Regions from separate parts of the Bradyrhizobium sp. SZCCHNRI1029 genome, predicted to be linked through region 1. Evidence: predicted binding sites of a transcription regulator. Region 1 holds the regulator's gene; the other holds the start of a gene.
The links. Region 1 encodes LexA, which represses DNA repair genes until DNA is damaged. Its sites were predicted from a motif close to TGTTCNNNNTGTGTTCNG; they were not measured.
Positions count from the first base shown of each region.

Region 2: QW861_RS17425 (DNA recombination protein RmuC) is a predicted target of LexA. The motif match lies at 12,065-12,082, and genes of this name have one in related genera.

Region 1 is NZ_JAUEUK010000003.1:249,186-264,554, reverse strand. It holds partial or broken gene QW861_RS10375 (ComEC/Rec2 family competence protein) at 1-964, shown strand, start outside; gene QW861_RS10370 (hypothetical protein) at 1,358-1,798, opposite strand; gene lexA (transcriptional repressor LexA) at 2,073-2,771, opposite strand; gene glp (gephyrin-like molybdotransferase Glp) at 2,977-4,188, opposite strand; gene QW861_RS10355 (alpha/beta hydrolase) at 4,320-5,021, opposite strand; gene QW861_RS10350 (hypothetical protein) at 5,020-5,283, shown strand; gene QW861_RS10345 (hypothetical protein) at 5,409-5,678, opposite strand; gene QW861_RS10340 (HAD family phosphatase) at 6,137-6,766, opposite strand; gene QW861_RS10335 (alpha-hydroxy acid oxidase) at 6,812-7,948, opposite strand; gene QW861_RS10330 (S41 family peptidase) at 8,369-9,703, shown strand; gene QW861_RS10325 (EAL domain-containing protein) at 9,945-12,659, opposite strand; gene moaC (cyclic pyranopterin monophosphate synthase MoaC) at 12,811-13,305, opposite strand; gene trpC (indole-3-glycerol phosphate synthase TrpC) at 13,308-14,126, opposite strand; gene trpD (anthranilate phosphoribosyltransferase) at 14,143-15,156, opposite strand; gene QW861_RS10305 (peptidylprolyl isomerase) at 15,180-15,369, opposite strand, start outside.
Region 2 is NZ_JAUEUK010000005.1:524,180-539,548, forward strand. It holds gene QW861_RS17365 (phosphomannomutase/phosphoglucomutase) at 1-1,448, shown strand, start outside; gene QW861_RS17370 (methyl-accepting chemotaxis protein) at 1,502-2,968, opposite strand; gene QW861_RS17375 (hypothetical protein) at 2,989-3,318, opposite strand; gene QW861_RS17380 (Lrp/AsnC family transcriptional regulator) at 3,431-3,931, opposite strand; gene nudC (NAD(+) diphosphatase) at 4,062-5,006, opposite strand; gene QW861_RS17390 (HIT family protein) at 5,010-5,429, opposite strand; RNA gene ffs (signal recognition particle sRNA small type) at 5,575-5,671, shown strand; gene QW861_RS17400 (DNA polymerase III subunit gamma/tau) at 5,803-7,641, shown strand; gene QW861_RS17405 (YbaB/EbfC family nucleoid-associated protein) at 7,745-8,065, shown strand; gene recR (recombination mediator RecR) at 8,091-8,690, shown strand; gene QW861_RS17415 (hypothetical protein) at 8,711-9,136, shown strand; gene QW861_RS17420 (AmpG family muropeptide MFS transporter) at 9,297-10,682, opposite strand; gene QW861_RS17425 (DNA recombination protein RmuC) at 10,799-12,034, opposite strand; gene def (peptide deformylase) at 12,204-12,731, shown strand; gene fmt (methionyl-tRNA formyltransferase) at 12,873-13,808, shown strand; gene truA (tRNA pseudouridine(38-40) synthase TruA) at 13,929-14,666, shown strand; gene dapE (succinyl-diaminopimelate desuccinylase) at 14,750-15,369, opposite strand, start outside.

The DNA.
Region 1 (15,369 bases):
GCTGTGGGGCGGCCGCGAGCTTGCGATGCTGTTGCTGGCCTCGCTGATCGCGGGGCTCGCCACCACGCCCTATGCCGCCTTCCATTTCCATCGCGTCACGCCCTATGGCGTGCTCGCCAATCTCGCAGCGATGCCGGTCGTCTCGGCGCTGGTGATGCCGGCCGGCCTGATGGGCCTCGTGGCGGCGCCGTTCGGGCTCGACGGTCCCTGGTGGACGCTGATGGGCCTCGGCATCGACTGGATGATCGCGGTGACGCGCTGGGTGGCGGCGCTGCCCGGCGCGGTCGGGCGCATCCCGGCCTTCGACATCGGTCCACTGATCCTGGCCAGCCTCGGGGTCATCCTGATCGGCCTGCTGCGCACACCGCTGCGCTGGTCGGGCGTCGTGGGGCTCGTGGTGGCCACCGCGTGGGCCGCCGCGACGCCGCTGCCCGACGTGCTGATCGCCGGCGATGGGCGCGCGGTGGCGGTGCGCGGCCGTGACGGGCGCCTGCATGTGATGCGCACCGGCAAGGACGTGTTCGCCACCAAGGAGTGGCTCGCGGCCGACGCCGATGCCCGGCTGCCGGCGGATTCATCGCTCACCGATGGCGTCTCCTGCGACGAGGCGGGCTGCGTGGCGGCAATGGCTGACGGCCGAATCGCCGCCCTGACCCTGCGCGCCGAGGCGCTCGCCGATGATTGCGCCCGTGCCGCGCTCATCGTCACCGCGCGCGCCGCGCCGTCATCCTGCGCGGCGGCCGTCATCGATCGCGAGCGGCTGCGGCAGCAGGGCGCCTTGATGCTGGTGCGGCGGGGCAGGAGCTTCGCCGTCACGCCGGCGCGCGCCGGCGGCACTGACCGCCCATGGTGGCCGGCGCCCGCCGAGGCCGGCGAGTTCGACACGACGCTGACGCCGCGCGCGCCGGCCGCGCGGCCTCAGGACGCGACGCCGCCGGAGACGGAGCAGGGCGAGGAAGACTGAGTGCCGGGCAGCTCGAACGTGCCGAGATGATACTCGGTGTCGCCAGGTCCATGTTGCCAGGTCCATCGAACAGCGCGGGGCTTTCGGCCAGCGTGAACGCAGCGCGCGGATAGCGTTGCCAGATGGCGATGTCGTCAGCCGTGACTGTCAGCCATCCGAACACAAGCATATCGCACCGGGGCTCGGTGATCCCGGCGGCCTTGTTCCAATCGATCTTGTTGACCACGGCGGCAGGCTCCCCCGGCACATCATGGCGGCCGAGGGATGTCGTTCCTATCCGATGCGATGCCGGGGCGTGAGGTTCGCCCGAGAGGACTTTGCGCTTGCAGAACCCAAATCTCCCACGGTCGAAAGCTCGCTCACGACCGAGAGAAATGCCGATGCGGAGACCCCTCAGGTGATGCTGATGCGGCGAATCGGTGTGGCCTGCGAAGGCGGCACGTCCTCGGCGATGTCCGGGCGTCGCTCCGCCGGCTGCTTGCTGACCGGCAATTGCAGCACGGTGACGCGCTGACCCTCGCAGAGCTGGGTCACCAGCACGTGGCGCCCGTCGGCGAATTCGATCGCGTCGTGATGGCGATCGGGAATGTGAGTCTCGATGCTGTTGAACTTTGCGACGCGCTCGCGGATCGTCCGGGTCCAGAGCCAGCGGCTGTCGTAGCGGACGTCCTCGGCGAAGGCCAACTCGGTGCCGGGCAGCATGCAGACTGCGACGGTCGGCTCGCTCTCCAGCGCGAAGCCGCGGGTGGCGGTGCCACGGAAGGTCATCGAGATCAACGTCTCGCCGACCTTGGCGGGACGGGACGCAACCGCATGGAGGCTGTAGTCACACATCGGATCGCTCCTCGTTGAGAGATAGCCGACCCACGCTCCCCCCGGACAGGCGCAGGCCTCTATCAGAGTGGACATCGATGGTGATGTTAGCGCGCGCTTCGCGGCAATTCTGCGCTGATCTGCATCGCGTGTGCCCGCGGCCGATCACAAGCGTTTGAGCATGCCGCGCTGCACATCATGAGGTGCATTCGCGCGTGACGTATTTTGCTGGGCAGCCTCCGATCGGCGGCGAAAGCGCGTGCGCCCGCCGCCGATCGACCGATCCCATTCGCGATCAGTACTTGCGGTACAGCCCGACCAGCTTGCCTTGGATCTTCACCCGGTTCGGCGGCAGGATGCGTACCTCGTAGGCGGTGTTGGCCGGCTCCAGCGCGATCGATGCGCCGCGGCGGCGGAAGCGCTTCAACGTCGCTTCCTCATCGTCGATCAGCGCCACCACGATGTCGCCGGTGTCGGCGGTCTCGTTGCGCTGGATCAGCGCCATGTCGCCGTCGAGGATGCCGGCATCGACCATGGAGTCGCCGCGTACCTCGAGCGCGTAGTGATCGCCGTTACCGAGCATGTCGGCAGGCACGCTGATGGTGTGGCTGCGGGTCTGCAGCGCCTCGATCGGGGTACCGGCGGCGATGCGGCCCATCACCGGCACCGCGACCGGGCGCTCGCCATCGTCCAGCGCGGGAGTGCTGGTGCGCACCTTGCCGAGATTGCCCTCGATCACCGATGGGGTGAAGCCGCGGCGGTTGCCCGCGGCCTGCGACAGCTCGGGCAGCTTGATCACCTCGATCGCGCGGGCGCGATTCGGCAGCCGGCGGATGAAGCCGCGCTCCTCAAGCGCCGTGATCAGGCGATGAATGCCGGACTTCGAGCGCAGATCGAGCGCATCCTTCATCTCGTCGAAGGACGGCGGCACGCCGGCTTCCTTGAGCCGCTCGTTGATGAACCGCAGAAGTTCGTACTGTTTGCGCGTCAGCATCTCGACCTGGTCCCCGGTTTGTTGTCGTCCGAGTCCAAGAGCTGCGCCTCGCGCACAAACCGGCTGAGAGCGCCCTGGAGTCGGACCGTCATCGCGTCGCCCGCAACATACTAAAAACAAATCATGAACGAACACTATATGTTCGATGTGTGTTCCGCAATCCTAAAAATATGATGAACAGACCGGGCTTTACCGGGGAAGCGGCTCAGTTCGGCAGGCGCAGGATCTCGCACGGGCTGCCGGCAGGCGCCTTCGGCGCAAACGCCGGCCGGATCACCACCGCCTGCGAGAGCGCGAGATTCCCGAGCAGCGACGAATCCTGCTGCGTCACCGGCGTGGCGATCAGCGTGCCGTCGGCGCGCTCTTCGAGCTGCGCCCGCAGATAGTCCTCGCGCGAATCGTTCGGCCCCAGTTCGCGGCCGAGCAGGGCGGTCTCGCGCGGCATCACGGCCTCGTCACGGCCGAGCAGCCGCCGAATCAGCGGCACCAGGAACAGGATGGCGCAGACATAGGACGACACCGGATTGCCGGGCAGTCCGATCACCCTCATGTCGCCGAGCCGTCCGTGCATCATCGGCTTGCCCGGCCGCATCGCAATCTTCCAGAACGCCATTTCGACGCCCTCGGCTTCGAGCGCCTGCTTGACCAGGTCGTGATCGCCGACCGAGGCGCCGCCGGTCGTGATCAGGATGTCGGCCTTGGCCTCGCGGGCCCGGCGGATGCCGGCGATCGTCGCCTCCATCGTATCCGCGGCGATGCCGAGATCGATCGGGGTCCCGCCCTCGTTGCGCACCAGCGCCCGCAAGGCGTAGCCGTTGGAATAGACGATCTGGCCCGGGCCGGGCGTCGAGCCCGGCATCACCAGCTCGTCGCCGGTGGCGAGCAGCGCCACCTTCGGCCGGCGCCGCACCGGCAGCGCCGGATGATTCATGCTGGCCGCCAGCGACAGGTCGCGGTCGCTGAGCCGGCGCCCGGACTTCAGCAGCACCATGCCCTGGTGAAAGTCGACGCCCGCCGGCCGGATATGCCGGCCCTTGATCGCGGCCTCGGTGATCACGACGTGGCCGTCTTCGGCGATCGTGTCCTCCTGGATCACCACCGCGTCCGCGCCCTCCGGGACAACGCCACCGGTGAAGATCCGCGCCGCCTCGCCGGGTCCAACCACGCGATCGAACGGACGCCCTGCCGCGACCTCGCCGATGACCTTCAGCCGCGCCTTGGCCTGGGCGGCGTCCGCCGCGCGCACGGCATAGCCGTCCATCGCCGACATCGCCTCGGGCGGCTGCGTCCGCAGCGCCGCGAGGTCCCGCGCCAGGATGCGGTGAAACGCTTCGTCCAGCCCGACCTGCTCCTCGGCCAGCGGTTCGGCGCCGGCGAGCACGGCGGACAACGCATCAGACACCGGCATCAGGGCCATGAGAGTTCCTTCGGACGGAGACGGCAGATCGAATGAATCGCCTTCTAACCGAACGCGCACGGCGCGGCCAAGGGCCTAGGCCGCTCCCTGCGTTCTGACCGTCTGCTGTGGGCCGTTTCCGGGCCGCTGCCTCACGATCGCGCGAGAAAGTCCGCAATCAACCGCATGACCTCCTGCGGACGTTCCAGGCTCGGCAGGTGCGCCGTTCCGGCCAGCTCATGTCCTGACCCGTTCGGCATTGTTGCGGCGAGCAGCCTGCTTCGCTGCTGGATGTGAGGAAAGTCCAAGTCCCCCCAGATGACGAGCGATGGCGCGACGATCTCCGCGAGGCGCGGGAAGGCTGGTGCCATATCGAGAGTCGCGCCGGTTGGCGGCGCGCGGAGTGCGGCGGCGTTCTTCTTCAGGAACGTCTCGCGCGGCTCGCCGGAGATGCGTCCCTCGCGCTGCAAGGGACCGTCGACCCACAGATGCGTCTTGATAGCGCTGACCCGATCCCAATCCTGTGCGGCCTCGGCAGCGGCCAACGACGCCGTTAGCGCCTTGATCTCCGGTGGATAGACCGGCTCCGGCGCGCCGCTGATCGAAGGTGCGATCAGCACCAGCGATGCCATACGTGACGGATGGCGAAGCGCGAAGTCGAGCGCGATGCGGCCTCCTTGCGAGCAGGCAATCAGCGTCGCCGGCCGCCCCGGCGCGAGCGCGTCGACGACGGCGAGCAGGTCCTCGACCGGAGAATGAGCTTCCTCATAGGCGACCGTCTCACCAAATCCGCGCCGGTCATAGGCGATCGTCATATGCGTTGCCGCGACGCCCTCGATCTGCACGCGCCACATGGACGAGCATTGGACCGTGGACCAGCCGATCTACGATCCCAGCACGATCGACTGCCCGGTTCTCGTGCTCGCGACGGAATGGGATGTGGATGTCCGCTTCGGGATGGCGCACGACCTGTTCGTTCGCCTCGTGAGCGCGCCATACAAGCGCCTGGTCGAGATCGGGCAGGGCACGCACATGATCCTGATGGAGCGGAATCGACGGCAGGCGTTCGACGTGGTGATCGGATTTCTCAACGAGCGCGTCGTGCCGGCGCGTTGATCGTCGCGCGGACGACCTGCACCGCGTCAGAGCGGATGCCGAATCCAGACATTCGGCTCGACATAGGCGGCACGGTCGTGCTCGACCGACGCGAGCACGGGCACGAGAGCACCGGGGACCTCGATCTAGCCCGAGCTGTCGAAGGTCACGCCGGTCCATTGCGACCAATCGGCGAGCGTACCGACGATGGTCATCGAGCACGGCGCGATCTTGACGATCTCGCCGCCGATGCCGATGCGCTTAGGCGCCGGCTCGTCTGCGGCCAGCGGATGTGGCGGGAGACGGGCCGGATGGCGCCGTTGCCGGCGGTCGCATTTAGGATTCGCTTTTTCGGAAAAAGCTGCTATGCTGATTTGGTCCCGTGCTCGACAGGAGGGGCGCTTCGCGATCGTCACGGACGTGGAGCGCGGGATGCGGTGGCCGCGACGTGTCGCAGCGTGCCCTGATGGCGCGCGGACGAACGGCATGGCGCGGACGTGAAGTCGCGTGGTCCTGGCATCCCGAAGCTGATGCCAAGCCGAAGGGTGCTGATGATCCCGTCGGCGACGGTGGCCAACAAGCCGGGCACCGGGGAGATCGCGTATAAGCGTGAAGACCATCGCGCAGGGAATGCCGGATGTCGGCTGGACCTGTGGTGACTGCCGCCTGCTTTTTTTCTGCAGGCGGGCCATGGGTTGCGGCCTGCAGCCCGGCATTCCCTGCGCCCTCCGATTGGAGGAGGGTGAAATGAGAGCAGCAAAGCTCGGGCACATCGTGTCGCGAGAACAATTTTGCACGAGTGGGCACCGTCATTGCGAGCGCAGCCTTTCAGAACGTCACGCCGCTGGCCATGACGCACCCTTGCGCGACGCGATCAGATCCCGAGCGCCTCCAGCGCCGCGGCGATGTCGGCCGTCGAGCGCACCAGCACCGCCTGCAGCCCGCTCGTTCGCGCGCCGTCGATGTTTTCAGCGAGATCGTCGAAGAAAACGATCCGCTCGGCCGGCGCGCCGATCGCCCGCACCACGTGATCATACGCCTCGGCATCCGGCTTTCGCAGGCCGATCGACGACGACAGGAAGATCTCGCGAAAGTGACCAAGCAGGTCGGCATAGCGCGGCGAGAAGTGATCGATGTGCGGCTGGTTGGTGTTGGAGAAGGCATAGAGCGGCAGTCTCGAAGCCGCGCGTGCGAGCAGCGGGGCGATGCCCGGCATCGGGCCGACGAAGATCGCGTTCCAGCCGTCGAGAAACTGCGCGTCGGTGATGTCGATGCCGAGTTGCCGGCGCAGGTTGGCGAAGAACGCGGCATCGGAGACGGTGCCGCGCTCGTGCCCGTGATAGATCTCGTCGCGCACGAAGCGCGCGGCGATGCGCTCCGGCGGACAGCCGGCATGCGCTGCCCAGCGCGAGACCACCTGGACGAAATCGATGTCGATGACGACGCGGCCGAGGTCGAACAGCAGCGCGTCGGCGACGCCGGGGCGGAGAGCGGAGGCGGGCATGGGGCGGGTCGACGATGCCTTGCGTGGGACGGAAGCGGCGCCTCCTCAATACCGGTAGGGCTCGATGTCGACCAGCGGAAACGCGCTGACCACGCTCGGCAGGTTGGTGGCGGCCGCCGGATGCAGATAGGACGCGTTCAGCTCCGCGAACGAGGTGACGCCGAGCAGGCCGAGCGTGCGGATCACCTCGTCCTCCAGCAGCTCGAGCATGCGCAGGATGCCGTCCTCGCCGGCCGCGGCGAGCGCCCAGCATTGCAGCCGGCCGATGCCGACGAGGTCGGCGCCGGAGGCGATCGCCTTGACGATGTCGGTGCCGCGGCAGAAGCCGCCGTCGACCATGATCTTTGCCCGGCTCTTCACGGCGGCGACGATCTCCGGCAGCACATGCATGGCTCCGCGGCCATGGTCGAGCTGGCGGCCGCCATGGTTGGAGACGTAGATCCAGTCGACGCCGTGATCGACCGCAATCTGCGCGTCCTCGGCGGTCGCGATGCCCTTGATGATCAGCGGCAGCTTGAACTTGTCCTTGATCAGCTTGACGGTGTGCCAGCTCAGCGCCTTCTGGTGGTCGCCGCCGGTCGCGCGCAGCCGGCTTTCGCGGACGTAGCGCTTGGCGATGTCGCGCTCACGCCGGCTGTAATGGGCGGTGTCGACGGTCAGGCAGAACGCGGTGTAGCTGTTGGCGACCGCCCGGCTCACATAGTCCTCGACGAAGGCGTCGTCGCCGCGGACATAGAGCTGGAAGATTCGCAGCGCGTCGGGCGCGGCCTCGGCGGTCTTCTCCAGCCCGGGTTCCGACACCGAGCTCAGCATGTGCGCGGCTCCGAATCGGCCCGCCCCGCGGGCCACGCTGGCCGCCCCTGCCGGATCGAAGATTTCGAGCGCACCGACCGGGGCCATGACCACCGGCAGGCGCAGCTTGCGTCCGAAAGTTTCAACCGAGGCATCGACCCTGGACACGTCGCGCAGCACGCGCGGACGGAACGCGATCTCGTCGAGCGCCATCCGGTTCCGGCGCAGCGTGGTCTCGGTTTCGGCCCCGCCGATGATGTAGTCCCAGGCGTTCTGGTTGAGCTGGGCGCGCGCCTTGCGGATGAGCTCGTGCAGGTTCTGGAACTTCTCGTCGCTCGAGCCGAGTTCGACGTTCCGCCACCCGGCCTCGATCGGGGTCCGTTGGTTCATGTTTGCCTCCCAGCGACTGTCATGCTTGCGGTTTTGCTGCGGAGCATTGCCCATCGAGCGGGCCGGGAGCAAGCCATTCCGAACTCGAGCTTCCCGGGCGCGCGCGGGGAGCGGCGCCCCGCAGGCCCAGGCCATCAAATCGCGGCGTGGTACACGGCTCGTCGAATTGTGATCATGGGTGTCCGTGAAAGACGGGGTATGTTCAGCCGGGCCCGGCGCCGGCGCAGCCTTGAGCTTGATTTCAGCCTGTGAACGTCCATTTCGGATGCGAGCGCCGGCGGTCGGGCCCCGGTACGGCGGCGCAATATCGGCCTTGAAGAAACCGGAAATGTGGTGTGTGTTCGCAACACAAATCGCGCCGGCGATGCGTGCGGACCATTTGATCGGCCGGCCATCCAACAAACGCTCGGGAAGCAAACAATGCGAAAAAACTGGCTGTTCTTGGCGGGCACGATGACCGGCGTCGGTCTGACCCTGATGGTGACGGGTCCCGACGGCGCGCAACTCGTGGCCAAGGCCAAGGCCGCGGCCGGCATGGCCGACACCTATTCGCAGCTCAATCTGTTCGGCGCGGTGTTCGAGCGTGTTCGCGCCGACTATGTCGAGAAGCCGAGCGATCCCGCGCTGATCGAAGGCGCCATCAACGGCATGGTGTCCTCGCTCGATCCGCATTCGCGCTACATGAACGACAAGTCCTGGCGCGACATGCAGGAGACCACGTCCGGCGAGTTCGGCGGACTCGGTCTCGAGGTCACCATGGAGGAGGGCCTGGTCAAGGTCGTCGCGCCGATCGATGACACGCCCGCGTCCAAGGCCGGCGTTCTCTCGGGCGATCTCATCGCCAAGATCGACGGCGAGGCGGTGCAGGGACTGACGCTCGAGCAGGCCGTCGCCAAGATGAAGGGCGGCGTCAACACCAAGACCAAGCTCACCATCATGCGCAAGGGCAAGGACGCACCGCTCGACGTTACGCTGACGCGCGAGATCATCAAGGTGCGCCCGGTGCGCTATCACACCGAAGGCGGCGACATCGGCTATATCCGCATCACATCCTTCAACGAGCAGACCACCGAGAGTCTGCGCAAGGCGGTCGCCAGCATCTCCAAGGAGATCCCGCAGGAGAAGCTCGCCGGCTACGTGGTCGACCTGCGCAACAATCCGGGCGGGCTGCTCGATCAGGCGGTGTCGGTCTCCAGCACGTTCCTCTCGCGAGGCGAGGTGGTTTCGACCCGCGGCCGCAATCCTGAGGAGACGCAGCGCTTCACCGCACGCGGCGGCGACCTCACCAAGGGCAAGCCGCTGGTGGTGCTGATCAATGGCGGCTCGGCCTCGGCGTCGGAGATCGTGGCCGGCGCGCTGCACGATCACAAGCGTGCGACCCTGGTCGGCACGCGCTCGTTCGGCAAGGGCTCGGTGCAGACCATCATTCCGCTCGGCGCCGGCAACGGCGCGCTGGCGCTGACCACGGCGCGCTACTACACGCCGTCGGGCCGCTCGATCCAGGCGCAGGGCATCGCGCCGGACATCGAGGTCAAGCAGGACGTGCCGGACGAGCTGAAGGATCGCGGCGATCTCAAGGGTGAGGCCGGCATGCGCGGCCATCTCTCGGCGCCCGACGGCACCGAGCAGACCGGCTCGCAGTCCTACGTTCCGCCGGACGAGAAGGACGACAAGGCGCTGCACGCCGCATTCAACGTGCTGCGGGGCGTCACGGTGAACGCCGACGTCCGCGCCAAGGCGGCCGTGCCGAACTGATCTGCGAAGCGGGCGGGTGCGCGGCTTGCGACGCTCGATGCTCACACCCGACGGGGCGGCCCTGAGGCCGTCCCGCCGTGGTTTTCGACCAGCGTGTACAGGCGAACACGGAGTATGTCCGTCTGTGTCCCGTAGATCATGGCGGAGCCGTGGACTTCAAGGGACGACCGGTGGGCAGGGTTTGAATCTGGCTTGCGGAAAAGCCTCAAATTGCAACGGTATTTATCGGTTCGGAACCGGCTCAGGCGGCGTCCGAGCGCGAACGGCGGCCGGATGAGGGATTGGCGCGCTGCGCAGCGAACAATTGCCGCACGTCGGCTGCGGGCTTCGGAGGGCTGAACAGATAGCCCTGCATCTCCGAGCAGCCGAGCCGCTTCAGCAGCTGCCGCTGCGCCTCGGTCTCGACGCCCTCGGCGGTCGTCGACATCTTGCGGATGGCGGCGATGTTGACCACGGCCTGGACGATCGCCGCGGAACCCTCGCTCTCCGTGATGTCCTTGACGAAACAGCGGTCGATCTTGATCTTGTCGAACGGAATGCGCTGGAGATAGCTGAGGCTCGAATAGCCGGTGCCGAAATCGTCGAGCGCGATGCGGACGCCGAGCGCGCGCAACTGGTGCAGGGTGTCGAGCGCGTCGTCGTCGCGGATCAGCACCGCTTCGGTGATCTCGAGTTCCAGCCGATGCGGCGGCAGGCCGGAGGTCGCAAGTGCGTTGGCGACCTTGAGCGCCAGGGTGCCGCTCTTGAACTGCACCGGCGAGACGTTGACGGCGAGCCGGATGTCGTCCGGCCAGCTCACCGCCTCGGTGCAGGCGACCTGGAGGACGCGTTCGCCGAGCAGGTTGATGAGGCCGGTGTCCTCGGCGATCGGAATGAACTCGGCCGGCGAGACTGCGCCGCGGGTCGGATGCTTCCAGCGCACCAGCGCCTCGCAACCGACGATGCGGTCGTCCTGCAGGCTCAGACAAGGCTGGTAGTAGACCTCGAGTCGATCGTCGGCCATGGCCTGGCGCAGGTCGACCTCGAGCTGGTGGCGCGCCTTGATCTGGGCGTCCATCTCGGGCTCGAAGAAGCGCCAGGTGCGCCGTCCCGCGGCCTTGGCGGCGTACATCGCCAGATCGGCGTCCTTCATGATCTGGTCGAGATCGGTGCCGTGCTCGGGGATCATCGCTACGCCGATCGAGGCGTCGGCCGTGAGCTGATGGCCGAGGCAGTCACGCGGGGCGCGGATCGCGCCGAGAATATCCTCGATCAGCTGTTCGACATCCTCCCGGTTGCGGATCGCCGTCTGGACCACGGCGAACTCGTCGCCGCCAAGGCGGGCGACGAACCCCGCGGTGCCGACACAGGCGCTCAGGCTCGCCGCGACGGATTTCAACAGCTCGTCGCCGATGAGGTGGCCGAGCGAATCGTTGACGCCCTTGAACTCGTCGATGTCGATGTAGTGCAGCGCGAGGCGCCGGCCGTGGGGGACGCCGGTCAGCTCCTCCTTGAGGCGCTCGTGGAACAGGGTGCGGTTCGGCAGATCCGTCAGGGCGTCGTAGTGCGCCAGATGCGTGATCTGCTCCTCGGACCGTTTGCGCTCGGTAATGTCCTCGTGGGTGGCGAGCCAGCCGCCGCCCGCGATCGGCTCGTTGACGATCTGGATCCAGCGACCGTCCGTGGTCTCGATGATCTGCGAGGTCTTGCGGCCGATGTCGCGCAGCACCGCATCGGCATATTCGACGTCGTCGCCCGCCAGCGATCCGGTGGCCTTGCGGTGCGCGATCAGCTTGCGAAACGTGCAGCCTGGTTTCACGACGTCAGCAGACAGGCCGTACATGTCGACGTAGCGCTGGTTGCTGATGACCAGGCGCTCCGATGCATCGAACAGCAAGAGGCCCTGGGTCATGTTGTTGACGGCCTTGTCGAGCCGTTCCTTCTCCAGCGTCAAGCGGCGGCTGGAGGCGTCGTGGTCGCTGATCAACCGACGCACCACGACGTAAAGCATGCCGGCGATCAGCAGCACCGACGTCACGCCGACGGCGATCAGGAAGCGCATCTGCTCGCGCCAGTCGGCGAGCGCCGCCGAGACCGTCGTCGTCGCAGTCACGATCAAGGGATAGCTCGTCAGCCGGTGCGATGCGCCGATGCGGTGCTCGCCGTCGACGGGGCTGCTGAAAATGCCCGTGGTGTTGCCATCGCCGGCCAGGATCTGGCGGAAGATCGGCGCGTTCTTGTAGTTCTGGTTCTGCATGCCCTCATGGCGTGGATGGCGGGCCAGAAGGGTTCCGTCGCGATGCATCATCGAGATCGCCGCGTCGGGCCCGAGCGCGACCGAGGCGAAGAACCGCTCGACATTGATTGGTTCGAGACTGCGGCTGATGATGCCCAGGAACTCGCCGTTGGGACTGGTCAGTTTCAAGGCAATGACTGCGACATATGTGCCGGTGATCCGGCCCACCACCGGTTCGATCAGCAGTTGCGGCGCGGTCGGATCGGATTTCAGCCGCTTGAAGAAGGTGCGATCGGCAATGTTGACGGGCGGCACCGGCCAGGCCGCTCCGGAGTTGATCAGGTTGCCGTCGGAGTCGAAGATGTTCAAACCGCCGACATAGGTCACCGCGCTCAGCTTGTCCTTCAGCATGGCATTGACGGCGGCGCTTCCCATCTGCTCCTTGAAGCGGGCGCCGCTGTCGATGTGGTTCTGTCGGACGTAGTTGGCGAGATCGCGCTGGATCGCGCCGAGATCCTCCATCTGCTGATCGAAATGGCGCGCCAGCAGGAGGACGGTGTTCTCCAGCTCGCGCGTCGCGCTGTTCAGCGCGCGTTCCCGGAAACTGTCGGCCATGATGGTCGTACCGATCGCGATGGCTGCAATCAGCACGAGGCCTCCGCCGACCAGCCAGCGGATCGGTCCACCGCGGTCGGTCGAAGCTCTGAGGGCATTCCCTGGACTGGTGGTATCGGTCGTCATCGATCCTGAATACGCTTGCGATCGGCGCTTCGGGATGGACCGCTACGATGTCCCTCCCACAACCATTGCTATCGGTCCGCGATGGAAGTGAGGTTAGGAAGTTGAGTTAGCGAACAATTAATTCGAAGTTGTATTTGGCTTGGTAATCTCTTCAGGCGCGATAGTGCCCGGACTTGCCGCCGATCTTTTCGGTCAAGCGGATACCTTCGATGCGTACGCCGCGCTCGGCCGCCTTGATCATGTCGTAAATGGTCAGGCAGGCGACGGACACGGCCGTCAGGGCTTCCATCTCCACGCCGGTCGGCCCGGTCACCTTGACGGTGGCGCTGACGAGGCAGCCGGGTAGCGCGGCATCGGGCGTGATGTCGACGGAGACCTTGGACAGCGCCAGCGGGTGGCACAGAGGAATCAGCTCGGAGGTCCGCTTGGCGGCCATGATGCCTGCGATGCGGGCAGTTCCGAGCACGTCACCTTTTTTGGCGTTGCCGGACAGGATGAGCTCGAGCGTCGCCGGGCTCATGACGACGCGGCCCTCGGCGGTCGCGGTTCGCTCGGTCGCGGCCTTGTCCGACACGTCGACCATGCGGGCTTCGCCGCGGGCGTCGATGTGGGTGAGGGCGGGAGCGTCGGGCGACTTGTCGGACATGGTCACTCAGCCGCGCTGGCGGAGGCGGCATTGCGCGCAAGCAGCGCGCGCGTCGCCGCCGTGACGTCCGCCTGCCGCATCAGGCTCTCGCCGACCAGGAAGGTCTGGATGCCGACGCGCGCCAGGCGCGCGAGATCGGCCGACGTGAAGATGCCGCTCTCGCCGACCAGAAGACGCTCGACCGGGACCAGCGGCGCCAGCGCTTCGGAGGTCGCCAGCGTGGTCTCGAAGGTTCGCAGGTTGCGGTTGTTGATGCCGATCATCGGCGAGCGCAGCTTCAGCGCGCGATCGAGCTCGGCGCGATCATGGATTTCGATCAGGACATCCATGCCGTGGGCGAGCGCGGCAGCCTCGATGTCCGCAGCGGCGGCATCGTCCAGCGCGGCCATGATGATGAGGATGCAGTCGGCGCCGTGAGCACGCGCCTCGATCACTTGGTAGGTGTCGAACATGAAGTCCTTGCGCAGCACGGGCAGGGCGGTCGCGGCCCGCGCGGCGACCATGAAGTCGAGATGGCCCTGGAACGACGGCGTGTCTGTCAGCACCGACAGGCAGGCCGCGCCGCCGGCCTCGTAGGCCTTGGCAAGCACCGGCGGATCGAAATCGGCGCGGATCAGTCCCTTGGACGGCGAGGCCTTCTTCACCTCGGCGATCAGCGCGTAGTCACCGTTCGCATGCTTGGCTCGGATCGAGGCAACGAAGCCGCGCGGCGGCGAAGCGTCACGCGCGCGGGCCTCGAGCTCCGGCAACGGGCATGCCCGCTTGGCTGCCGCGATCTCCCCGCGCTTATACGCTTCGATCTTGGTCAGGATGTCCGACATGGCACGCTCCGGTGGATCAGCTGTTGGAGACCTCGATCAGCTGCTTCAGCCGCGCCGCCGCAGCGCCGCTGTCGAGCGAATCCCGGCCGATTGCGACGCCTTCCTTCAGCGTCTTGGCGCGGCCGGAAACGACCAGCGCCGCCGCGGCGTTCAGCAGCGCCACGTCGCGATAGGGGCTCGGCAGGCCGTCCAGCACGCTCTGCAGGGCCACCGCGTTGGCTTCGGCGTCGCCGCCCTTCAGACCGTCGCTGCCGCACAGGCCAAGCCCGGCCTCTTCGGGCGTGACCTCGAAGGTGCGGATATGACCGTTCTCCAGCGCGGCGACAAAGGTCGGGCCGGTCAAGGTGATCTCGTCGAGCCCGTCGGAGCCGTGCACGACCCAGGCGGCCTCCGAGCCGAGATTCTTCAGCACGTGGGCCAACGGCTCGACCCATTGCCGCGAGAACACGCCGACCATCTGGCGCCTGACGCCGGCCGGATTGGACAGGGGACCGAGCAGATTGAAGATCGTGCGGGTGGCGAGCTCGACCCGGGTCGGCCCGACGTTCTTCATCGCCGGATGATGCGCGGGTGCGAACATGAAGCCGATGCCGGCCTCGCGCACGCAGCGCCCGACCTGGTCAGGCTTCAGGTCGATCTTGACGCCGAGCGCGGCGAGCACGTCGGCGGCGCCGGAGCGGGACGACAGTGCGCGGTTGCCGTGTTTGGCGACCGGCACGCCGGCGCCGGCCACGATGAAGGAGGCGCAGGTCGAGACGTTGACCGAGCCGGAGCCGTCACCGCCGGTGCCGACGATGTCGACCGCGCTCGCCGGCGCATCGACGCGCAGCATCTTCGCCCGCATCACGCTGACGGCGCCGGTGATCTCCTCGACCGTCTCGCCGCGCACGCGCAGCGCCATCAGCAGCGCGCCCATCTGCGACGGCGTCGCCTCGCCCGACATCATGCTGTCGAAGGCGGACGCCGCCTCCTCGCGGGACAGCGGCGCGCCGGTCGCCACCTTGCCAATGATCGACTTGAGATCGTCCATCACGCGTGCCCCTAGCAAACCCGTCACTGATTGTTGCCGCCGACCACCTGGGCCACCGCAGCCTCGTTGATCGTCGTCCCGATGTCCTTCTCGAGCTTCATGACATAGGCCGTGCCTTGCTCGTCGGCGAGCGCGCGCTGCAACTGGTCCTTCAGCTTCTTGGTGTCTTCGGACGCGAGGTCGACCTTCGGCTCGATGATGTCGGTGACACGG
Region 2 (15,369 bases), on a different contig from region 1:
CCGAGCCGATGGTGAAGCCGACGGGCTTCCGCGAATATGACGCGCGCTGGCTGTTCAACAAGGAGATCAATCTGATGGGGGTGCAGGCGCTCGGCATGGGGCTGGGCGCGCTGATCGCCGAACGCGGCGTCAAGCAGGAGATCGTGACCGGGCACGATTTCCGCGGCTACTCCGCCTCGATCAAATACGCCCTGATCTCGGGCCTGATGGCCGCCGGCTGCAAGGTGCATGACATCGGCCTTGCCGTGACGCCGATGGCCTATTTCGCCCAGTTCGACCTCGACGTGCCCTGCGTCGCCATGGTGACCGCCTCGCACAACGACAACGGCTGGACCGGCGTGAAGATGGGGGCCAACCGCCCGCTCACCTTCGGCCCCGAAGAGATGACCCGGCTCAAGGAGATCGTGCTCGAGGCCGCGTTCAAGAATGGCAGCGGCGGCTCCTATCAGTTCCATGAGAATTATCCGGCGCGCTACATCGCCGACCTCACCAGCCGTCCCAAGCTGAAGCGCAGGCTGAAGGTGGTCGCGGCCTGCGGCAACGGCACCGCGGGCGCGTTCGCGCCGCAGGTGCTGGAGGCGATCGGCTGCGAGGTTGTCCCGCTCGACACCGAGCTCGATCACACCTTCCCGAAATACAATCCCAATCCCGAAGACATGGAGATGCTGCACGCCATCCGCGATGCCGTGCTCGCGCACGAGGCCGATGTCGGCCTCGGCTTCGATGGCGACGGCGATCGCTGCGGCGTGGTCGACAATACCGGCGAGGAGATCTTCGCCGACAAGGTCGGCGTGATGCTGGCGCGCGACATGTCGGCGATCCACAAGGACGCGCAGTTCGTCGTCGACGTGAAGTCGACCGGCCTGTTCATGACCGATCCGGTGCTGCAGGCGCAGGGCGCGAAGACCGCCTACTGGAAGACAGGCCATTCCTACATGAAGCGCCGCACCAACGAGCTCGGTGCGCTCGCCGGCTTCGAGAAGTCGGGCCACTTCTTCTTCAACCGCCCGTTCGGGCGAGGCTACGACGACGGTCTGGTCTCGGCGATCGCGATCTGCGACATGCTCGATCGGGCGCCGGGCAAGTCGATGGCCGACCTGAAGGACGCGCTGCCAAAGACCTGGTCGTCGCCGACCATGTCGCCGCATTGTGGCGACGAGGTCAAATACGGCGTCGCCGACGCTGTCGTGAAGCACTTCCAGGCGCTGCAGCAGCAGGGCGGCAAGGTGGCGGGGCAGAAGATCCGCGATCTCGTCACCGTCAACGGCGTCCGCGTCACCGTCGAGGACGGCAGCTGGGGTCTGGTGCGAGCGTCATCCAACAAGCCCGAGCTCGTGGTGGTGGTCGAAAGCCCGGTGTCCGAGCAGCGCATGCACGACATGTTCGAGGCGGTCAACGAGGTGCTGCGGACGCATCCCGAAGTCGGCGCCTACAACCAGACGATCTGAGGCCGCGTCGATGATGTCGCGCTAGGGCGCTGATCCGATCCTACTCGATGGAATCAAGCGGCCCTCAGGGAGCTCAGGAACTGATCGACCTCGGATTTGAGCCGGGTCGATTGCGAGGTGAGTCCGGTCGCGGACTCCAGCAGGCGCGAGGCGGCGCTGCCGGTCTCGTCGGAGGCACGGGTCACGCTGCCCATGCTTTGGCTGACCAGCCGCGTGCCTTCGGCCGCCTGCTGCACGTTGCCGGAAATTTCTCCGGTGGCGAGGCCCTGCTGCTCGACCGCGGTGGCGATCTCCTTGGAGATGTCGTCGATCTCGGCAATCGTTCCCCCGATCGCCTGGATGGCGGAGACGGCGTCACCCGTTGCGCTCTGGATGCTCTGCACCTGGCTGGAAATTTCCTCGGTGGCCTTCGCGGTCTGGTTGGCGAGCGCCTTGACCTCGCTTGCCACGACGGCAAAGCCCTTGCCGTGCTCGCCGGCGCGCGCCGCCTCAATGGTGGCGTTCAGCGCCAGCAGGTTGGTCTGGCTGGCGATCGTCTGGATCAGCGTCACCACCTCGCCGATCTTCTGAGTGCCGGCAGCCAGGCTCGCGACCACCGTGTTGGTGCGGCGAGCTTCGTCCGCCGCTTTCGCGGCGATCTCCGCCGACCGCGTCACCTGCTGTGAGATACTGTTGATCGACGCAGTCAGCTCTTCCGTTGCGGCAGCGACCGTCTCGACATTGGTCGACGCCTGTTGCGAGGCGCCGGCCGCGGCCGACGTCTGGCGCGAGGACTCCGCGCTGCTCCGGCTCATCGACGAGGACAGGCTCTGCATCTCGTTGGCGGCGACGGCCACCGCCTCGACGATGCCGCCGATCTTGCGCTCGAAGCCTTCTGCGAGCTCGCGACGGGCAAGATCGGCCTGCTGCTTGACGCGTTGCTCGGCCTCGAACCGCTCGGCGGTGGCGCGCGCCTCGGCAGCGATCGCCGATTCGGCTTCTGCGGTCTTGCGCGCGCTGGTTTCGAACAACTGCGTCAGCTTGAGCGCAAGGGCGATGAGAACACCGGCCTCGATCAGCAGGATGACCGCATGCAGCACAACGCGGCCGAAATCAGCGCCGCCCGGGTAGATCGCTGCAGGAAAGACGAAGTTCAGGACCAGATGGTGAAGCGCGACGGCGACGGTGCCGGCCAGGATCGGCCGGTAGTCGCAATATGCGACCAGACAGGCGAGCGCGGCGAAGAAATACATGTGCATGTCGATCTGCCAGGCATGTCCGGACATCTGGTAGACAAGCACAGATACACCGCCCATGACGGCGACCGCGACCGTGAGCTGGGTCGACAAGGTGTCGCCGGCGCTGCGCCAGGAAAGGGTCGCCACCACCGCCATGACGACCATGAGCATGGTCGGCATCAGCCAGTCGCCGCGCGACAGCCCGATGATGAGGGAGAGCGGAACGTGAACCCAGAGTACCGCCAGCAGAAGCTTGCTGGTTGTGTGCCGGAGGGTTGCCAGATCGCTGGTCTCGACGTTCATTTCCGATTCCCCCAAAGAGATCATTTTGCAAGGCAGGCGGAGACCGCCTGCGGATCGATGATGAGCCAGGCTCCGGCCTCGCGCAGCCGCGCCGAGCCGTCGTGTTCGCCGGGACGAACGACCAGCAGCGATGAAATGGTCGTTGTGCGCACGAGCGCGGCGTCAGCCGAGGCCGCAGCGAGCATCGCGTGTTGCGCGCTCCACCAAGGTGGGAAAGCGACGGCCACGATTTCGCTCCCCGCGCGCACTTGGAGTGACAGCGCTGCGACCGCGACAAAGCTCGCGATCAGAAGCGCCGTGGCATTGAGCCACGGGCGCGAAGACTGAGGTATGGTTGCACCGGACGTCATCACATCCAAGAATAGAGGGATGGGAATAACTTCCGGTAAACGTTCGTTAGGGATGACGACTGGAGTTCGGGACGCCGGCGCTGCAACGTCCAAGCGGCCCGGAATGCTCGGCTCAGACCGGCGGCACCGGCAGCGCCGTGACCGACTTGATCTTCTCCATGGCGAAGCGCGAGGTGACGTTCTTCAGGGGCACCGCGCTGATCAGCTTCTTGTAGAAGACATCGTAGCTCTGCATGTCCGCAACGACGACGCGCAGCATGTAGTCGACGTCGCCGGCCATCCGGTAGAACTCCATCACCTCCGGCATCGAGCTGACGGCCTCGGCGAATTTGCGCAGCCAGGCCTCGGAATGGTCGGCACTCTCCACCGAGACGAACACGGAGATGCCGAGCCCGATCTTGTTCTGATCGACCAGGGCCACCCGGCGCAGGATCACGCCATCGGCCTCCAGCCGCTGGATGCGCTTCCAGCACGGCGTCGACGACAATCCGACCCGATCGCCGATCTCGGCGACGGAGAGCGATGCGTCCTCCTGCAGGACCATCAGAATCTTGCGGTCAATGGCATCGAGCCGGCGATTGGCCTCGGAGCCTTGGGCGGCGACGTCGGTCATGGAGAAACTTGTTCCATAGGAAGGCTATAAAACCCTCATATAGAGAAAATCGTTCCAAGGCAAGGATCGGCCGTTCAGCCCTTTGCGGCCGGGTCCGGCCGTTTCCGCAGAGGGCCGGACTGGTTTCCTGTTACCGCTCGTCGTTCTCCTTCAGCCAGCGGCCGACCAGATGATGAGCAATGGCGAACGGATGCGGTCCCGCCAAGCCGTCCGGATGCTGCCGTAGCAGCATCTGCCGGGCCTCGTCGCGGCTGAACCAGCGCACGTCCTCGAGCTCGGTGCGGTCGATGACGATGTCTTCGTTGAGCGCTCGGGCGCTGCAACCGATCATCAACGACGACGGATAGGGCCAAGGCTGGGTCATGTAATAGGTCACGTCGGTACAGCGAATGCCCGATTCTTCGAACACCTCGCGCCGGACGGCGTCCTCGATCGTCTCAGCCGCCTCGACGAAGCCGGCGAGGCAGGAATACATGCCGGCCGGAAACTGCTTCTGCCGCCCGAGCAGGCACTTGTCGCCCGAGGCGACCAGCGAGATCACGACCGGATCGGTGCGCGGGAAATGCTCCGTCTTGCAGCTCGGGCATTCGCGCTTCCAGCCGCCCTCGCGCATCGCGGTCTTGGCGCCGCAATTGGCGCAGAAGCCGTGGCGCTGATGCCATGATACCAGGGACTTCGCCATCGCGATCGTCGCCAACTGGTCGACCGGGATCGCGCCCTGCATCGCCATCCCGCGCAGCTCGGTGACCGCCACATCGTCGCGCCCGGCGAGCTTCTCGACGGCCGCCGGCGAGATGCCCATGCCGAACACCGCCGCTTCGTCCTGCAGCCCGAGGAAGATCGTTCCCGGATTGGCACCGAACTTCAGCGCCTCGTCGATCGACAGCAGCGCGCGCAGCTTGTCGCCCTCGCGCTTCAGCACCAGCGAATCGCGATGCACGACATAGGCCCGCGTCGACGGCTTGCTCTCGAAGCCGAGCAGCCTCTCGTCATGGAAGCGCAGATGGGCGGCGCGATCGATCGGATGGCCGACGAAGGCCGGCTTGCCCAACGGAAACAAGTCGAATGGCGACATCTCTCACCCTAGCCAGATCTTGCGCCTGATAGCGCTGATGAACTGCTGCACCTCCTGCGCATCGTGGGGCACAGGCGGCACGGCGCCCCACACCGGTCGCGGCCAGGCCACGTCACTTGTGCGTCGCGCGATGATGTGGACGTGCAACTGCGGCACCATGTTGCCGAGCGCGGCGACGTTGAGCTTGTCGCATTTGGTGATCTCTTTGAGCGCGCGTGACGCCCGCGTGATCTCGGTCATCAGCTGCGCCTGCGCGACCTCGTCGAGATCGATGATCTCGACCGCGCCCTCGCGCCGCGGCACCAGCAGCAGCCAAGGATAGTTCGCGTCCTTGATCACCAGCACGCGGGACAGCGGCAGGTCGCCAATGTCGATTGTATCCTTCGCAAGTTGCGGATGCAGCGACCAGGCTGATTCGGGCATGCGGCGGTTCCTGGCGGATGGTCAGGTGGGGAGCTCGCGGGCACCTAAAGCCTTTCCGAGCTGCGGCACAAGCCCGCGGGGCGGTAGACTAGGCCGGCGAAGCTCGCGCTTGCTTTCCGGACCATTTGGCCCCAAATAGGCAGCGGGAGATTGGCGGTGGACGAGCCACTCGCCAACCGGGTCAGGTCCGGAAGGAAGCAGCCCTAACGAGGTCCGGATCGGGTCGCTCGTCAGTCTCCTACCTGTTTTCTCGAGCGAATCGCGCAAAGATGGCGGGGACCCCGCGCAGGGCGGGCGCTCGACCGCGCTCCGGCTGATTGCGTCGACGATCGCGATCGATGCCGGCCTGGAATGCTCACTTGCGGATCGCTCGATGACCGACGCTGGCGCCCCACCTGTTCCGCCTGACAGCGCCGACGCTCCCGCCAAGCCCTACCGGGTGCTGGCGCGCAAATACCGCCCCTCCAGCTTCGCAGATCTGATCGGCCAGGAGGCCGTGGTGCGCACGGTCTCGAACGCGTTCGAGACCGGCCGGATTCCGCAGGCCTGGATTCTGACCGGCGTCCGCGGCGTCGGCAAGACGACCACCGCCCGCATTCTCGCCCGCGCATTGAATTACGAGCTGCCGGACGGCTCGGTGAAGGGGCCGACCATCCATATGCCGGTGCTCGGCACCCATTGCCAGGCGATCATGGAAAGCCGGCACATGGACATCCTCGAGATGGACGCGGCGTCCCATACCGGCGTCGACGACGTCCGCCAGATCAATGACAGCGTCCGCTATGCGCCGGCCAGCGCGCGCTACAAGGTCTACATCATCGACGAAGTCCACATGCTGTCGACAGCGGCGTTCAACGCCTTCCTGAAGACCTTGGAGGAGCCGCCGGAGCACGCCAAGTTCGTGTTTGCGACCACCGAGATCCGCAAAGTGCCGGTGACGGTGCTGTCGCGCTGCCAGCGCTTCGATCTGCGCCGCGTCGAGGCCGACGTGCTGATGAAGCATCTTTCGGGCATCGCGACCAAGGAAGGCGTGACGATCGAGCCCGAGGCGCTCGGCATCATCGCGCGCGCCGCCGAAGGCTCGGTGCGCGATTCGTTGTCGCTGCTCGATCAGGCGATCGCGCACAGCGCCGGCGAAGTCCGCGCCGACGATGTCCGTCAGATGCTGGGCCTCGCCGACCGCACCCGCGTGATCGACCTGTTCCACCATCTCGCCAGCGGCGACATCGCCGCCGCCTTCAAGGAATTCCGCGAGCAATATGACGTCGGCGCCGACCCCGTGGTCGTGCTGTCGGATCTGGCCGAGTTCGTGAATTTCGTCACCCGGGTGAAGGTCGTGCCGGCCACGGCCGACAACGTCGCGTTCAGCGAGACCGAGCGGCTGCGCGCGCGCGACTTCGCCACCAAGCTGTCGATGCGGGTGCTGTCGCGGATGTGGCAGATGCTGCTCAAGGGCATTGCCGAGACCCAAGGTGCGACGCGCCCGGCCGCCGCTGCGGAAATGGTGCTGGTACGGATTGCCTACGCGGCCGATCTGCCGACGCCCGACGAAGCCATTCGGATGATCGACCAGAACGGCGGCGGATCTCCCGTTGTCACGAACGGCGGCGGAGCGCGTGCTGCGCCGGCATCCACCATGAGCGCGGGAACGCCGCCTGTGATGACGTCGGCGCCGATGCAGGCGCCGCGCGCGCAAGGCCCGACGCTCGCTGCGGTCGGCGGTTCGATGCGCCCGCAGGCGATGTCGTCACAGCCGGCGCCGGCAACACAGGACCAGCCCGCGCTGCGCATCGCGAGCTTTCAGGAACTCGTCGCGCTGGCCGGCAAGAATCGTGACCTGATCACCAAGAGCGCGCTGGAGATGGACGTGCGGCTGGTCCGCTTCGAAGAGGGACGGCTGGAGATCGCGCTGGAACGGACGGCGCAGCGCTCGCTTGTCTCGGACCTCGGCCGCAAGCTGGAAGACTGGACCGGCCGGCGCTGGACGGTGATCGTTTCCAACGAGCCGGGTCAGGCGACCTTGCGCGAGCAGAACCTGCGCGCCAAGAGCGAGCGAGAGGCGGCGGCGGAGGCCGATCCGCGCGTACAGGAGATCCTGGCGCGGTTCCCGGGCACCAAGGTGGTCGAAGTGCGCCGGCTCGCCCCCGAGCCGCCCGAATCGGACGCCAGTGCTGTCGAGCCGCCCGACGAGTCCGACGATGATGATTTCTAGAGCATGATCCGGAAAAGTGGAAACCGGTTTTCCTCGCGACAAACGCCAAAGGCGTTTGCGCGGAGATCATGCTCAACAAGATGGCTGATGATGAGGTGCTCCGATGGCTGACTTTCTCGGCATGATGAAACAGGCGGCGCAGCTGCAGACGAAGATGCAGGAGATGCAGGAGGAACTCGGCAACGTCGAGGTCGAGGGCATCTCGGGCGGCGGTCTGGTTGCCGTGCGCATGACCGCCAAGATGGACGTGAAGAGCATCAAGATCGATCCGTCGCTGCTCAAGCCGGAGGAGGCCGAGATCCTGGAGGACCTGCTGGTCACCGCGCATGGCGATGCGCGGCGCAAGGCGGAAGCCGCGATGCAGGAGAAGATGCAGGCCATCACCGGCAAGCTCGGCCTGCCGCCAGGCTTCGGTTTTGGTTAGTTGACCTGATGACATTCGTGAACTGATGGCCGTCGCTGGTCCTGAGATCGAACGCCTGATCCAGCTGCTCGCGCGCCTGCCCGGCCTCGGGCCGCGTTCGGCGCGGCGCGCCGCCCTGCATCTGATCAAGAAGCGCGAGGCGCTGATGGTGCCGCTTGCCTCGGCGCTGCAGGTCGCGATCGATCGCATCCAGGTCTGCAAGACCTGCGGCAACATCGATACGCAGAATCCCTGCACGGTGTGCACCGATCCGCGGCGTGATCCCGCGATGATCGTCGTCGTCGCCGATGTCGCCGACCTCTGGGCGCTGGAGCGCGCCAAGGCCTCGAACGGCCGCTATCACGTGCTCGGCGGCACCTTGTCGCCGCTCGACGGAGTCGGTCCGCAGGATCTCACCATCGACGCGCTGGTGCAGCGCGCGCATGCGCCGGAGGTGCAGGAGATCATCCTCGCTCTGAACGCGACGGTCGACGGCCAGACGACGGCGCACTACATCACCGACCTCCTGCAGGAGGCGAACGTCAAGGTCACGCGGCTGGCGCATGGCGTGCCGGTCGGCGGCGAGCTCGACTATCTCGACGAAGGCACGCTCTCGGCCGCGATGCGGCAGCGGACCTTGTTCTAAGCACAGACGGAAGTGAATTGATGACGAAACGCGGATTCGGCAAACGGCTGGCTTTGGGCGCGATTCTGGCGGCACTCTCGGCGCCGTCGGTGCTGGCGCAGCAAAGCGAGGCACCGCAGAAGGCGGGGCGTCCGCTCAATGCCGGTGACGTGCTGTCGGGCGAGCTGACGGCGCTGAAGCTGAAAGGCGCCAAATCGGGCCAGCCCTCCGCCGCCTATCAGATCACCAGCGAGCCGCGCCGCCTGCCGCCGCCGAGCGGGTTGTGCAATCTCGAGACCGGACCGGAGACGTTCCAGCTCGTCACCGCGAACACGGCGCAGGCCTCGCAGCTCAAGGGCCTGCTCGGCAAGCAGATCGCGGTCAAGGTCGACGAGATCGCCTGCGCCCAGGATGCGGGGCAGATGAGCGAGGCGGTCGTGACCAAGTGGAGCTTGGTGAAGCGGTGACACTTGGGACGCTGCGAGCGCCGCCTCCTGACTTCTGCAGTCATCGCCCGGCTCGACCGGGCGATCCAGTACGCCGCGGCCCCTCGGTGGATAGCTGACGTCTCTGGAATACTGGGTCACCCGCCTTCGCGAGTGACGACAGTTGACGGTGAGGCGGCAGCTACAACTTCACCGGCCCCAAATCATCGAAATGCCCACGCCGTTGCAGCCAAGCGAGCAGCACGAGGCTCGGGATCGCGACGAGCACGCAGATGACGAAGAATGCAGGCCAGCCGGTCGCTTTCGCCACATAGCCCGCGCCCGATGACAGATAGGTTCGTCCAACCGCGGCGAGCGCGGTGAGCAGCGCATATTGGGTCGCGGTGTGCAGCGGGTTCTGGCACAGCGCAGAGAGATAGGCGACGAAGATCACGGTGCCGATCGCGCTGGTGAGGTTCTCCGCAGAGATCGCCAGCGCCAGCGCCCACTGATTGACGCCGACGATGGCGAGCCATGAGAACGACAGGTTGGCCAGCGCCTGCACGATGCCGCCGATCCACAGGCTGATGGCGAGCGAATAGCGCCGCGCGACGAAGCCGCCGGCAAAGCCGCCGGCGAGCGTGGCGGCGAGGCCGACGCCTTTCACGATCGCGGCGTAGTCGACCTTGCTGAAACCGAGATCGATCACGAACGGCGCGGTCATCGTGCCGGAGAAGGCGTCAGTGAACTTGAACAGCACGACGAAGGCGAGCGCCGTGAGCGCATCACGTCGGCCGAGGAACTCGACGAAGGCCCCGGCAGCCGCATGCATCACGCGGGTGAGCGCGGTGTCCGCCCCCATCGCGGCCTCCGCCTGCTGCGACTGGGCCGGCTCGGTCGCCGCGAGGGCCGTGATCGTGCCGATCAGCACCAGTCCGGCCATCGCAACATAGCCCCACATCCAGGACGACGGACGCGTCAGCCCCGAGTTCTCGAATGCACTGACCACCACCAGTGCGCCGGCGGTCGAGACCAGCATGCCGATGCGGTAGGCGGCGACATACGCCGCCATGCCCGCGGCCTGCTCACTCTCCGGCAGGCTCTCGACGCGGAAGGCGTCGACCACGATGTCCTGGGTCGCCGACATCGCGGCGACCAGCAGCGCGGCCAGCGCCACCATGAACGGCGCGTGCGCCGGATCGGTCAACGCCAGCAGCAGGATGGCGGCGATCAGCAGCAGTTGCGCGAACACCAGCCAGCCGCGTCGCCGCCCGAAGGCGCGCGTCAGCAGCGGCACGTGCAGCGCGTCGACCAGCGGCGCCCAGAGGAATTTCAGCGTGTAGGGCGTGCCGACGAGCGCGAATAGCCCGATGGTCCCGAGGTCGACGCCGAGCTCGCGCATCCAGATCTGCAAGGTCGAGCCGGACAGCGCCAGCGGCAGCCCCGACGAAAATCCGAGGAACAGCACCACGAGCACGCGCGGCTGCAGATAGACGGCCATGCTCTCGCGCCAGGTGGGGGCTCTTGGCGCAGCCTCGGGCTTTGCGCCGGTCGCGGTGATGTCGGAAGAAGCCTCAGGTACGGTCATGGATGGGTGGTAGCAGATTGGCGCAAGAAACGCTCCCCATCTCAGCTGTCATCGTCCGCGAGCCGGACGATGACAGTCTTGGCAAAATTCAAGCTGCGACAGGGGCAGCTGCCCAATCACTCGCCCGCCTGCACGCGTCCCGCCAGCGGAAACAAATCCGGCGCGGTGCCCGTAGCCGGCGCGATGCGTGGCGACTCCACCGGCGTGTCCTGTTTGCTGAAGTCGAGCTCCTCGATGCGGGCGGCGCGCTTCTCGATCTTGTCGGCCGAGATGAGGATCTGGCGGATGTCCTCGCCGACATCGCCGAAATGCTTCTGCAGCTTGAGCACGCGCTCGCGCAGGCGGCCGAGATCGTCCCCGAGATGGATCACCTCGTTGCGGATCTGGTCGGCGGCGTCGCGGATGCGTGCGTCCTTCATGATCTGCTGCATGACCTGGATCGCGAGCATCAGCAGCGACGGCGACACCAGCACGACGCGCGCGCGATACGCTTTCTGGATGACGTCGTCGAAGCCATCATGGATCTCGGCATAGACCGATTCCGACGGCACGAACATCAGCGCGGTGTCCTGCGTCTCGCCGACCACCAGATATTTCTCCGCGATGTCGTTGACGTGACGCAGCACGTCGGTACGCAGGCGCTGTGCGGCGGTGCGCTTCTCCTCGTCCGTCTCCGCATCATGCAGCGCGGTCACGGCTTCCAACGGAAACTTGGCGTCGATGCACAGCGGTCGCGCGTCGGGCAGGAACACGACGCAGTCCGGCCGCTTGCCGCTGGCGAGCGTGTACTGGAACGCGTAGCTGCCCTTCGGCAGTCCGTCCTGCACGATCGCCTCCATCCGCGCCTGGCCGAACGCGCCGCGCGACTGCTTGTTGGCGAGGACGTCGCGCAGGGTCGTGACCTGGGTCGTCAGCTCGCTGAGATCACGGTGGGCATTGTCGATGATGCCGAGCCGCTCGTGCAGCACGCGCAGACTATCCATGGTGTGGCGCGTACTCTGCTCCATCGACTGTCCGACGCGATGAGTCACCGCATCGAGCCGCTCGTTGACGCTGCGGGCAAGATCAACCTGCCGGCCGGCGAGCAGCTGCGCCATCGCGTCGACCCGGCCGGAGGCCTCGCTCTGGACGCGGATCATCTCGCTGAACCGATGTTCGATCTCATCGCTGCGCATCGCCTGCTGGGCCGCGAGCTCGGCGCCGCGCCGGCCGGAACGCACCACGGCCGCCACGATCATCACGAGCAGCAGCACCACCAGCACGCCAAATCCGATCAGCGCATCGCTGGCGCGGACCGGAAGGTCGCCGATCATGATGACGACAGGATTGAGGGACTGGCTGGCGGCGGTCATCACGCCCGTCTATCCGATTCGCACAAGCTCGCGAACGAAGAGAGAACATTTATGGTTAAGGCCAGGTTAAGAATCATGGTTAACGAGGCGTTGAAATTCATGGTTAGCGAAGTCTTAACCGCGCACCCTCACATTGACCGCGCCGGTTCCGCGGCTTAAATCGCGCGCCATGTCCCTAAGAGAAATCATCATCCTGCCGGACCGGCAGTTGCGGCTGGTGTCCAAGCCGGTCGAGAAGGTCACGCCGGAGATCCGGCAGCTGGTCGACGACATGTTTCAGACCATGTACGACGCGCCGGGCATCGGGCTCGCAGCGATTCAGGTCGCGCAGCCGCTGCGCGTCATCACCATGGATCTGGCCAAGCCCGACGCGAACGGCGAAGGCAAGCGCGAGCCGCGCGTCTTCATCAATCCGGAGATCGTTGCCAAGTCGGACGAGCTGTCGGTCTACGAGGAAGGCTGCCTGTCGATCCCCGAATATTACGAGGAGGTCGAGCGGCCGGCGCGGGTGCGCGTGCGCTTCACCGATCTCGACGGGCTGGTTCGCGAGGAGGATGCCGAGGGGCTCTACGCCACCTGCATCCAGCACGAGATCGACCATCTCAACGGCGTGCTGTTCATCGACTATCTGTCGAAGCTCAAGCGCGACCGCGTGATGAAGAAGTTCGCCAAGGCCGCCAAGCGCGCCAGCGAGTAACGATCAACTCTCTCCTCCGTCATGCCCGGGCTTGACCCGGGCATCTACGTCGCGCCGCGCGTTACAGGCAGCTCGACGTGGATGACCGGGACAAGCCCGGCCATGACGCGGAGGATTCGGCAATGCAGGATCTTCCACCAGATGCCGCTTCGCCTGATCTTCATGGGCACGCCGGATTTCGCCGTGCCGACCCTGCTCGAACTCGCCGGCCACGGCCACGAGATCGCGGCGGTCTATACGCGCGCGCCCAAACCCGGCGGCCGCCGCGGCCTGGCGCTGGTGCCGACGCCGATCGAGACCGAGGCGCGCCGGCTCGGCATTCCCGTGCTCACGCCGAAGACGCTGAAGACCGAGGACGCGCTGGCTGCGTTCCGCGCCCATGAGGCCGATGCCGCCGTTGTCGTCGCCTATGGCATGATCCTGCCGCAGGCGATTCTCGATGCACCGAAACTCGGCTGCTACAACCTCCACGCCTCGTTGCTGCCACGCTGGCGCGGCGCCGCGCCGATCAACCGTGCCATCATGGCAGGGGACGCTGAAAGCGGCGTGATGGTCATGAAGATGGATGTCGGTCTCGACACCGGCGACGTCGCGATGGCCGAGCGTCTGCCCATCACTGACGCGATGACGGCGTCCGATCTGCACGATCGCCTCTCGCGGATCGGTGCCGACCTGATGGTGCGCGCGATGGCGGCGCTGGAGCGCGGCGGGCTGACGTTGACGAAGCAGGCCGAGGAGGGCGTCACCTACGCCGCCAAGATCGAGAAGGCGGAGGCGCGGATCGATTGGACGAAGCCGGCGCATGCGGTGCTGCGGCACATCCACGGCCTGTCGCCATTTCCCGGCGCCTGGAGCGAGGTCACGCTCGATGGCGAGGCGGTGCGTTTGAAGTTCCTGCGCTGCGCGCTCGCCAGCGGCGCGGGCGAGCCGGGCGCCGTGCTCGACGAGCAGCTCACCATCGCCTGCGCCGACGGCGCGATCCGCATCACCGAGCTGCAGCGCGCCGGCAAGGGCCCGATGAAGGCCGCGGATTTCCTGCGCGGCACCCCATTGAATCGCGGTGCTCGTTTTTCGTAACGCTGTCATACCCCGCGAAAGCGGGGTATCCAGTACGCCGAGACGTGCATTGTCGCGCCGAGACGTCGGCGAATACTGGATCGTCCGCCTGCGCGGGCGATGACGGCAGCAATAGACCGAATGCCCCGCTACAAGCTCACCATCGAATATGACGGCGCGCCGTTCTGCGGCTGGCAGCTGCAGGAGACCTTGCCGTCGGTGCAGGGCGCGCTCGAAGCGGCGGTGCAGGCGACCTGCGGCGTGCCCACGCGTGTGCACGGCTCAGGCCGCACCGACGCCGGCGTCCACGCTACCGGCCAGGTTGCGCATTGCGACATCGCCAAGGAGTTCCGCCCGGACAAGCTGCGCGACGCGCTCAACGCGCATCTGCGGCCGAACCCGGTCGCGGTGCTCGCCGCCGAGATCATGCCCGACACCTTCGAAGCGCGGTTCTCCGCGCGCAGGCGGCACTACCGTTACCGGATCGTCAATCGCCGCTCCAACCTCGCGCTGGAGGTCGGCCGCGTCTGGCGGGTGCCGCAGCGGCTCGATTCCGATGCAATGCATGCAGCCGCGCAGCGGCTGATCGGCAAGCACGACTTCACGACGTTCCGCGATACCGAATGCCAGGCGAAATCGCCGGAGAAGACGCTGGATCAGCTCGACGTCGTGAGGGACGGCGATGCGATCACCATCCTCACCTCCGCCCGCTCCTATCTGCATAGCCAGGTCCGCTCGATGGTCGGCTCACTGGTGTGGGTCGGGCAGGGTCGCTGGACCGCCGATGATCTCGCCGCCGCGCTCGCCGCGCGCAACCGCGCCGCCTGCGGCGTCGTCGCGCCGCCGGAAGGGCTTTACCTCGTGAAGGTCGACTACTAATTGCGGCCGCTCCACTCGATATCGCTGCCGCGGAGACGTCCTGGATTCCTTCGCTGCGTTCGCAATGATGCGCAGAGAGGGGGTCACGCGAAGTAGCGATCGAGAATGCCGCGATAGATCTTCGTCAGGGTGGCGATGTCGGCGACCGAGGCGCGCTCGTCGATCTGGTGCATGGTCTGGCCGACCAGGCCGAACTCGATCACCGGGCAATAGCTCGAGATGAAGCGCGCGTCCGACGTGCCGCCGGTGGTCGAGAGCTCCGGCTTGCGGCGCGTCACGCTCTCGATCGCAGCAACCGCGAGGTCGGTGAACGGTCCGGGCTTGGTCAGGAACACGTTGGAGTTCGACGGCAGCCAGTCGATGCGGGCGCGGATGCGATTGCCGCAGGCCTTCGTCAGCCGCTCCTCGACCAGCGCGCGCAGCGTCTCCTGCGTATGGCAGTCATTGTAGCGGATGTTGAACTTCGCCCGCGCCAGTCCGGGAATGACGTTGCTGGCGGTGTTGCCGACATCGACGGTGGTGAATTCGAGATTCGACGGCTGGAACTGCGCGCTGCCGTTGTCGAGCGGTTCGTCCGACAAGGCCACGATCAGGCGCGAGATGTCCGGCACCGGGTTGGAGGCACGGTGCGGGTAGGCGACGTGGCCCTGCTTGCCCTCGACGATCAAGGTGCCGGACTGCGAGCCGCGGCGGCCGATCTTGA